One region of the Bradyrhizobium sp. HKCCYLRH1034 genome, then DNA from elsewhere that is predicted to be linked to it. Evidence: predicted binding sites of a transcription regulator. Region 1 holds the regulator's gene; each other region holds the start of a gene.

Evidence for each region. Region 1 encodes LexA, which represses DNA repair genes until DNA is damaged. Its sites were predicted from a motif close to TGTTCNNNNTGTGTTCNG; they were not measured.
Region 2: ACQR0W_RS13150 (ribonuclease T2) is a predicted target of LexA. The motif match lies at 1,697-1,714, and genes of this name have one in related genera.
Region 3: recA (recombinase RecA) is a predicted target of LexA. The motif match lies at 1,819-1,836, and genes of this name have one in related genera.

Annotation. Positions count from the first base shown of each region.
Region 1 is NZ_JBNPUW010000007.1:338,161-341,436, forward strand. Features, by position in the region: gene ACQR0W_RS19270 (alpha/beta fold hydrolase) at 1-105, shown strand, start outside; gene ACQR0W_RS19275 (molybdopterin molybdotransferase MoeA) at 237-1,448, shown strand; gene lexA (transcriptional repressor LexA) at 1,654-2,352, shown strand; gene ACQR0W_RS19285 (hypothetical protein) at 2,627-3,067, shown strand.
Region 2 is NZ_JBNPUW010000005.1:46,948-50,223, forward strand. Features, by position in the region: gene ACQR0W_RS13130 (NAD(P)H-quinone oxidoreductase) at 1-5, shown strand, start outside; gene ACQR0W_RS13135 (DUF3617 domain-containing protein) at 52-600, opposite strand; gene ACQR0W_RS13140 (hypothetical protein) at 684-989, opposite strand; gene ACQR0W_RS13145 (hypothetical protein) at 1,158-1,622, shown strand; gene ACQR0W_RS13150 (ribonuclease T2) at 1,755-2,459, shown strand; gene ACQR0W_RS13155 (23S rRNA (adenine(2030)-N(6))-methyltransferase RlmJ) at 2,594-3,276, shown strand, end outside.
Region 3 is NZ_JBNPUW010000017.1:69,451-72,726, reverse strand. Features, by position in the region: gene ACQR0W_RS30040 (DUF1835 domain-containing protein) at 1-336, opposite strand, end outside; gene recA (recombinase RecA) at 633-1,727, opposite strand; gene ACQR0W_RS30030 (hypothetical protein) at 2,311-2,604, shown strand.

The DNA of each region.
Region 1 (3,276 bases):
CGAACGGGGTCAGGACATGAGCTGGCCGGAACGGCGCACCTGCCGAGCCTGGAACGTCCGCAGGAGGTCATGCGGTTGATTGCGGACTTTCTCGCGCGATCGTGAGGCAGCGGCCCGGAAACGGCCCACAGCAGACGGTCAGAACGCAGGGAGCGGCCTAGGCCCTTGGCCGCGCCGTGCGCGTTCGGTTAGAAGGCGATTCATTCGATCTGCCGTCTCCGTCCGAAGGAAATCCCATGGCCCTGATGCCGGTGTCTGATGCGTTGTCCGCCGTGCTCGCCGGCGCCGAACCGCTGGCCGAGGAGCAGGTCGGGCTGGACGAAGCGTTTCACCGCATCCTGGCGCGGGACATCGCGGCGCTGCGGACGCAGCCGCCCGAGGCGATGTCGGCGATGGACGGCTATGCCGTGCGCGCGGCGGACGCCGCCCAGGCCAAGGCGCGGCTGAAGATCATCGGCGAGGTTGCGGCGGGGCGGCCGTTCGATCGCGTGGTTGGACCCGGCGAGGCGGCGCGGATCTTCACCGGTGGCGTTGTTCCGGAGGGCGCGGACGCGGTGGTGATCCAGGAGGACACGATCGCCGAAGATGGCCACGTCGTGATCACCGAGGCCGCGATCAAGGGCCGGCATATCCGGCCGGCGGGCGTCGACTTTCACCAGGGCATGGTGCTGCTGAAGTCCGGGCGCCGGCTCAGCGACCGCGACCTGTCGCTGGCGGCCAGCATGAATCATCCGGCGCTGCCGGTGCGGCGCCGGCCGAAGGTGGCGCTGCTCGCCACCGGCGACGAGCTGGTGATGCCGGGCTCGACGCCCGGCCCGGGCCAGATCGTCTATTCCAACGGCTACGCCTTGCGGGCGCTGGTGCGCAACGAGGGCGGGACCCCGATCGATCTCGGCATCGCCGCGGATACGATGGAGGCGACGATCGCCGGCATCCGCCGGGCCCGAGAGGCCAAGGCCGACATCTTGATCACGACCGGCGGCGCCTCGGTCGGCGATCACGACCTGGTCAAGCAGGCGCTCGAAGCCGAGGGCGTCGAGATGGCGTTCTGGAAGATCGCGATGCGGCCGGGCAAGCCGATGATGCACGGACGGCTCGGCGACATCAGGGTGATCGGACTGCCCGGCAATCCGGTGTCGTCCTATGTCTGCGCCCTCCTGTTCCTGGTGCCGCTGATTCGGCGGCTGCTCGGCCGCGACGAGGCCGTGATGCCGCGCGAGGCCGCCCTGCTCGGCCGCGAGCTCGGGCCGAACGATTCGCGCGAGGACTATCTGCGGGCGCAGCTCGAAGAGCGCGCCGACGGCACGCTGGTTGCGACCCCGGTGAGCCAGCAGGATTCGTCGCTGCTTGGGAATCTCGCACTCTCGCAGGCGGTGGTGATCCGGCCGGCGTTTGCGCCGAAGGCGCCTGCCGGCAGCCCGTGCGAGATCCTGCGCCTGCCGAATTGAGCCGCTTCCCCGGTAAAGCCCGGTCTGTTCATCATATTTTTAGGATTGCGGAACACACATCGAACATATAGTGTCCGTTCATGATTTGTTTTTAGTATGTTGCGGGCGACGCGATGACGGTCCGACTCCAGGGCGCTCTCAGCCGGTTTGTGCGCGAGGCGCAGCTCTTGGACTCGGACGACAACAAACCGGGGACCAGGTCGAGATGCTGACGCGCAAACAGTACGAACTTCTGCGGTTCATCAACGAGCGGCTCAAGGAAGCCGGCGTGCCGCCGTCCTTCGACGAGATGAAGGATGCGCTCGATCTGCGCTCGAAGTCCGGCATTCATCGCCTGATCACGGCGCTCGAGGAGCGCGGCTTCATCCGCCGGCTGCCCAACCGCGCCCGCGCGATCGAGGTGATCAAGCTGCCCGAGCTGTCACAGGCCGCCAACAACCGCCGCGGCTTCACCCCATCGGTGATCGAGGGCAATCTCGGCAAGGTGCGCACCAGCACTCCCGCGCTGGACGATGGCGAGCGCCCCGTCGCAGTGCCGGTGATGGGCCGCATCGCCGCCGGTACCCCGATCGAGGCGCTGCAGACCCGCAGCCACACCATCAGCGTGCCTGCCGACATGCTCGGTAACGGCGATCACTACGCGCTCGAGGTACGCGGCGACTCCATGGTCGATGCCGGCATCCTCGACGGCGACATGGCGCTGATACAGCGCAACGAGACCGCCGACACCGGCGACATCGTGGTGGCGCTGATCGACGATGAGGAAGCGACGCTGAAGCGCTTCCGCCGCCGCGGCGCATCGATCGCGCTGGAGCCGGCCAACACCGCCTACGAGGTACGCATCCTGCCGCCGAACCGGGTGAAGATCCAAGGCAAGCTGGTCGGGCTGTACCGCAAGTACTGATCGCGAATGGGATCGGTCGATGGGCGGCGGGCGCACGCGCTTTCGCCGCCGATCGGAGGCTGCCCAGCAAAATACGTCACGCGCGAATGCACCTCATGATGTGCAGCGCGGCATGCTCAAACGCTTGTGATCGGCCGCGGGCACACGCGATGCAGATCAGCGCAGAATTGCCGCGAAGCGCGCGCTAACATCACCATCGATGTCCACTCTGATAGAGGCCTGCGCCTGTCCGGGGGGAGCGTGGGTCGGCTATCTCTCAACGAGGAGCGATCCGATGTGTGACTACAGCCTCCATGCGGTTGCGTCCCGTCCCGCCAAGGTCGGCGAGACGTTGATCTCGATGACCTTCCGTGGCACCGCCACCCGCGGCTTCGCGCTGGAGAGCGAGCCGACCGTCGCAGTTTGCATGCTGCCCGGCACCGAGTTGGCCTTCGCCGAGGACGTCCGCTACGACAGCCGCTGGCTCTGGACCCGGACGATCCGCGAGCGCGTCGCAAAGTTCAACAGCATCGAGACTCACATTCCCGATCGCCATCACGACGCGATCGAATTCGCCGATGGCCGCCACGTGCTGGTGACCCAGCTCTGCGAGGGCCAGCGCGTCACCGTGCTGCAATTGCCGGTCAGCAAGCAGCCGGCGGAGCGACGCCCGGACATCGCCGAGGACGTGCCGCCTTCGCAGGCCACACCGATTCGCCGCATCAGCATCACCTGAGGGGTCTCCGCATCGGCATTTCTCTCGGTCGTGAGCGAGCTTTCGACCGTGGGAGATTTGGGTTCTGCAAGCGCAAAGTCCTCTCAGGCGAACCTCACGCCCCGGCATCGCATCGAATAGGAACGACATCCCTCGGCCGGCATGATGTGCCGGGGGAGCCTGCCGCCGTGGTCAACAAGATCGATTGGAACAAGGCCGCCGGGATCACC
Region 2 (3,276 bases), on a different contig from region 1:
AATGAGCGACGATCCACGTCGCTGCGCCCGCCACGCGCAACGAGCGCCCGCCTACTGCTTCACGCCCGGGATCAGGGCCTTCAGCTTGGCCATGTCCTTGACGTTCATCTTCATGCCGCCGGGCATCACGATGTCCCCGGGCTTCTGGTCGGGCTTGCAGGCGCCGAGCCATCTGGCCTCGATCGTCATCGCGGTGTCCTTCACCCCGGTGCCGGCGGCGCCGCCCGTGACGCGCGACATCGTCTTCACCGTATAGGCCGAGTTGAAGTCGCCGGTGATGTCGGCATGCGACGTCGTATTGATGCCGCCGAAATTGCAGACCGAATCGGAGACGTAGCCGGTCGCGGTCTTCTGGATGTCCTGCTTGGAGCAGACCTGCTGCGCCATCGGCGAGGCGAAGTTGTTCATCTCCTTGTCGGTGGCCGCGTCGGTGCAGTGCTGCATCGTCGCCTCCGGCAGCTGACCGCCGGATCTGATCATCTTCAGCTCCCACAGGCCGGCCTTGCGCACCGGCAGGTCGACGGCCCGTGCCTCATGGCTCGCGGTCACGCCCAGGAGGCAGCAGGCCAACAGCCCAATTGCGATGCGTGTGCAGGTCATATGCCCCGTTCCGGCTCGTTGATCGATGCCGGAGCGAATGCCGCAGAAAAATGGCAATTGGGAGAACGGCAGTTGATGGAAGGTCAGTACAGCGTCCGCAGCGGCCGCTGCGCCGAGCCATAGGGCACCCAGCGGCAGGCGAACGAAACGTAGCCACCGTAGCGCGCATCGACGGCGCGGAACTTCGCGACCTTGCCGTAGGAGGCGCAATGATCGACCGCGAGCTGGCGCGCATCCGTGGTCTGGGCCAGCTGGAAGGCGATGATGCCGCCGGTGTCGTTGCCCTTGAAGGGCGGCACCACGTCGGCCTGGGCGGATGCCGCAACCAGCACCATCCCAGTGGCCACGAGGCCTGCAGTCTTCACGAATCCGGCCATCAGCGTCCGCATTGCATTCTCCTCGATCTGGCCCGCCATTCTAAAGGTCCTGTCCGGTCAAGAAAAGAACACCGGCCTCGCGTTAACAGGACTAATCGTGGAGTGTTGCCGCGTTGCACTTGACCTCCTGTGGCCGCCGCGGCACGGTCCACGCTCCCGGATCAGCCTTGCGGACGGCCCATGCGCGACTTCAGCTCACCTTTCAAGATGTTCGGCGCCGCCTGTGGCGCGCTGCTTGCCGCCATCGTCGCCACCGCCCCGGCTCAGGCCGCCAACCCGCTCGAGATGAACTTCTGGTTGTCCGGTCCGAAATATGAAGGCCGGGTCGCGCCTTGCGAGGCGGCCATTCCGACCATCGTCTCGCGATTCCAGGACAAGGAGAGCACCTTCTGGAATTCCTCGCTGACGATCACCGGCGTCGCCAATGTCCATGAGATCGCCTTCCGGCCCTGGCAGTCCGACAACATTCCGCGTCGCTTCTGCACCGGCAGCGTGATGATCAGCGACGGCAAGGCGCGCACCGTCAACTTCTCGATCATCGAGGATGGCGGCTTCGCCGGCTATGACCAGGGCGTCGAGTTCTGCGTCGTCGGCCTCGATCGCAACTGGGCCTTCAATCCGGCCTGCCGCGCCGCCAAGCCCTGATTCGCCTTTCCCGGCGTATCGGCCGCTCGCGCGGGCGGCCGGCTGACGAATGGCTGCCTCGGGGCAGCCATTTTTGTTCTTGAAATGTTCCAGCGCACTGGTAGGCTCCTGGCATTGTCCGGGGAGTACGCCATGTTCGATTGCCTGTGCCGACCTGCCGTCCTGTTGTCCAGAACGATCGCCTGCTTTGCCCTCTTGCTCGGCGTGCTCACGGCTGGCGCCGCCGAGGCGCAGGACCGCCGCCAGAATGCGCCGGGCGCGTTCGACTTCTACGTTCTCTCGTTGTCGTGGTCGCCCTCGTACTGCGCCGAAGCCGAGGAGCGCGGCGGTCGCGGCAGCCGGTCCCAGCAATGCAGCGGCCGACCGTACTCGTTCGTCGTGCACGGGCTGTGGCCGCAATACGAGAACGGCTACCCCGAATATTGCGAGCAGCCGGCGCCGCGCCTGCCGCGCAACATCATGACCTCGATGCTCGACCTGATGCCGGCGCCGGGCCTGATCTACAACGAGTGGGACAAGCACGGCACCTGCGCCGGCGTGTCGGCGAAGGCCTATTTCGAAGCCATCCGCAAGGCCCGCGCCGCCATCAAGATCCCCCCGGAATTCCTCGATCTCGCGGAGGCCAAGACGGTGGCGCCAGCGGCGATCGAGGAGGCCTTCATCAAGGCCAACCCCAAGCTCACGACATCGGGCATTGCCGTCACCTGCAATCGCACCAGGCTGAGCGAGGTCCGGATCTGTCTGTCGAAGGATCTGGAGTTTCGCAACTGCGACGAGATCGACCGGCAGGCCTGCCGGCGCGACGAGGTCAACATGCCGCCGGTCCGCGGCGGCTAGCGGCTGCGAATCGGGGCGACGCAGCGCGTCGGCCTGCGGCGCCTCCTGCGGCGGCGCTCATCCGCGGCTCTCCGGAGGGCATCCGGCGCATCGACGGGGTACCCTTTTGACGCGGAACGGCGTAACCGGATGGCATGAACTACCGACATGCCTTCCACGCCGGCGGCTTCGCCGACGTCATCAAGCACATCGTGCTGACGCGCATCCTGGTCTACCTCCAGGAGAAGCCCGCCGCGTTCCGGGTGATCGACACCCATGCCGGCGCCGGCCTGTATGACCTCACCGGCGACGAGGCGACGCGCAGCGGCGAGTACCTCACCGGCATCGCCCGCGTGCTGCAGGCGCGGCTGTCCGATCAGGCCTATGCGCTGGTCCAGCCCTATCTGGATATCGTCCGATCGTTCAATCCCAAGGCCGAGCTGGTCGCCTATCCCGGCTCGCCGCTGATCGCGCGCGCGCTGCTGCGGCCGCAGGACCGCATGACCCTGTGCGAGCTCGCGCCGATCCCCCGCAAGCAGTTGATCGATCAGTTGCGCCGCGACACCCAGGCCCGTGTCGTCGATCTCGACGGCTGGGTCGCCCTGCCCGCCTTCGTGCCGCCGAACGAGCGCCGGGGCGTGGTGCTGATCGATCCGGCGTTCGAGGCGAAGGATGAGTTCGAGCGGCTCGCCGATCGCTTCGCCGCGGCCTTCGCGAAGTGGACCACCGGTATCTACGTGCTGTGGTATCCCGCCAAGAGCCGGCGTGCGACGGAAGAGCTGAGCGATCGTGTCGCGGCGCTCGCAGCCGCGGCCAAGCCGCCGGGCAAGGTGCTGCG
Region 3 (3,276 bases), on a different contig from region 1:
GTGATGGCGCAGATAGTCCAAGAGCCAGATCAGCACCAACTGGTCGTTCGGACGGGTCCCCATCCACAGCTCGACGCTATCGCAACGGTCGACAAGTTCGAGAAAACTCTGACTCCGCCCGCCGACCGCCATGAAGTCGCCACGCGAGGCGAAATCCAACCAATGCCCGCGCTTCGGTCGCGCGGCGCGCTGGACGAGATAAGCCGATAACTCGGCATCTGATGGCAACGGTCCCCATACGAAACGATGGAGAATTGGCACCACCAGGTCGGCAAAGCCGCCTCTCCGAAGCGCTCCGGCGCTGGGATCATCGGCCGCTAGAATCAAACGCGTCATGCTGTTGGCTCCGGCACGACCTGATTGGCTCAAGACGCTATCAACACGCTCGCGATCGGCTCCCGGCGCCCAGGACTGGTGTCGGAAATGTCGGTGCCGCCGCGCGGATCCGGTCCGCTCGCCCGCGCACGCGCTTTCGACTATTCGCGCTGAAGATCGTATCCGGCGCTCGGAATTCAGGCTCACTGCATTCGATCATGCAACAACCCCAGATTTCGGCAGAACACCACACATCTGCAAACGGGCGCCGGAGCGTCGGCAACGCAACGTCCACGGCACCCGCTGCCGTCTTACCTCTACTCCTCCGCCGGCTCCTCGCCGTCGGCGTCGGCGTCGCGCTCGGCGTTGCCGGCCAGGATCTGCTCGGCGATCAGGCCGGAGTTCTGGCGGATCGCGGCTTCGATCTTGGCGGTCATGTCCGGATTGGCCTTGAGGAACGATTTCGAATTCTCACGTCCCTGCCCGAGACGCTGGCTATCGTAGGAGAACCAGGCGCCGGACTTCTCGACGATGCCGGCCTTGACGCCGAGATCGAGGATCTCGCCCATCTTGGAGACGCCCTCGCCATACATGATGTCGAACTCGACCTGCTTGAACGGCGGCGCCAGCTTGTTCTTCACCACCTTCACACGGGTGGAATTGCCGATCACCTCGTCGCGCTCCTTGATCGCGCCGATGCGGCGGATGTCGAGGCGGACCGAAGCATAGAACTTCAGCGCATTGCCGCCGGTGGTGGTCTCCGGCGAGCCGTACATCACACCGATCTTCATGCGGATCTGGTTGATGAAGATCACCATCGTGTTGGACTTGTTGATCGAGGCCGTCAGCTTGCGCAGAGCCTGGCTCATCAGGCGGGCCTGCAGGCCCGGCAGCGACTCGCCCATCTCGCCTTCGAGTTCGGCCTTCGGCACCAGCGCCGCCACGGAGTCGACCACCAGCACGTCGACCGCACCGGAACGCACCAGGGTGTCGCAGATCTCCAGCGCCTGCTCACCCGTATCCGGCTGCGAGATCAGAAGCTCGTCGATGTTCACGCCGAGCTTGCGCGCATACACCGGATCGAGCGCATGCTCGGCATCGATGAAGGCGCAGATGCCGCCCTTCTTCTGCGCTTCCGCCACCGTGTGCAGCGCCAGCGTGGTCTTGCCCGAGGATTCCGGCCCGTAGATCTCGACGATGCGGCCCTTCGGCAGACCGCCGATGCCGAGCGCGATGTCGAGCCCAAGCGAGCCGCTGGACACCGTATCGACATCCATCGAACGGTCGTTCTTGCCCAGCTTCATCACCGAGCCCTTGCCGAACTGACGCTCGATCTGGGACAGCGCAGCGGAGAGCGCCTTACTCTTATCCATGGAGGAACCTTCGACGATACGCAGGGCGGTGGCGGACATTGGCGCTCCTTATGGCGGGGATTCGCGGGATGGACAAACGGTTAACGAGGTCGGCCAGCAATCTTGAGGTGAATGTACTCCATCCGTTCTTTGTTCGCAATATGTTCTTCTCGACATTCACACCTCTCTTTCACAAACCCCTGACAACCCGCGGGAGACACGCCTGCCGCTCGAAGGCCGAGGGCCGGCGCGCAGTGCACCGAGCACCAGCGAGGGAGCGCTGCCAGATCAGCGCGCCCGGAAGCGAAGTACGGCATGCTGGATGCTGGATGACGGCGACTGCGAAGGGATCCCGATTCCAGCTGGAGGCGGAAGCCATGCGCGCGAGCGGCGCAGCCGCCGACCGGCGATCACGCGGATTAAAACCAAACTGTCCGAGCGCTCCAACCTCATCTCCCGCACCAGCGGCAGACGCCGACCCAACTATAAATTGTTATTGTCGTCTCGGCCGTGTCCCATCATCCTGCTGGTCCTTCTCTGTGAGCCTCGCAGACTGCTTCCAATTTTCGGAACCAGCATGACCGGATCCAACAACGAACAGACCCTCACGCTGTGGCGCCCTGTCGGCCCAAAAGAGCTTGCCTTGATCGAGGCGTCGGGCATGCGTGCGTTTCCGCCGCGCCTTCCGGAGCAGCCGATCTTCTACCCGGTGCTGACGGAGGACTATGCCGTGAAGATCGCACGGGACTGGAACGTGCCGGCGAGCGGCGCCGGCCACGTGCTGCGCTTTGCGATCCTGCGAGGCTTCATCGACACCTACGAGGTGCGCGAGGCCGGCGGCCGCAAGCATCGCGAGTACTGGATTCCCAGCGAAGACCTCGCCGACTTCAACGCCGCAATCGTTGGACCGATCGTGCTTGTCAGGTCTTTTCCTTGAAACTACCAACTCCTACACGCGTGCGTAGATCGCACATTCCGTGGTTCTCCTGAGAGGAACGAAGTTCCATCGCCTCTTCTGCTTTTGTTCGGCTCGTCGTGCGTGCAGGCGCACGATTTCGATGCAGACGCGCAGCCGCGCGCAAGCGGCGGCCGGCCATCAGGTTCCGCATCACGTGGCGTGCAAGCACTCGACGGCCACCATATGACGGACGACAGATGAAGCGACGAACCTCGGACGCCCCCGTGTCGGACCCTGCCCAAGGATGGCCCGAGGAATGGCCCGGACAAAACCCGCGTGATCCGCATCACGCGCGCCGGCGCTCACGACATCTTCAAGCCACAAACCATTGTCATAAACTTTGGGTTGCGTTATAGAATCGTGGTTGTCGTACGTCTGAGCAGATTTTTGATCAGCCCCGGATTTGTTTGTTCGTTGCGATGATGGTCGCCGCACATCGTCTAGTGTATCGCCTTTGGTGTGCCGTCGACCGATCCCTTGCAGCCTGCCAGCTCCCGCACTTGCAGGCTCCGTCACACGTAGGCGCACGGCCCTGAAACCATCCGCGCCGAAAGAAAGCCCCGGACGACGTCCGGGGCTTTCGACGTTGATAGCTCCGCTCGGGATGCATCTCCCTCCGTCATTGTCGTGATGTCGGGGAACGGATCGCGT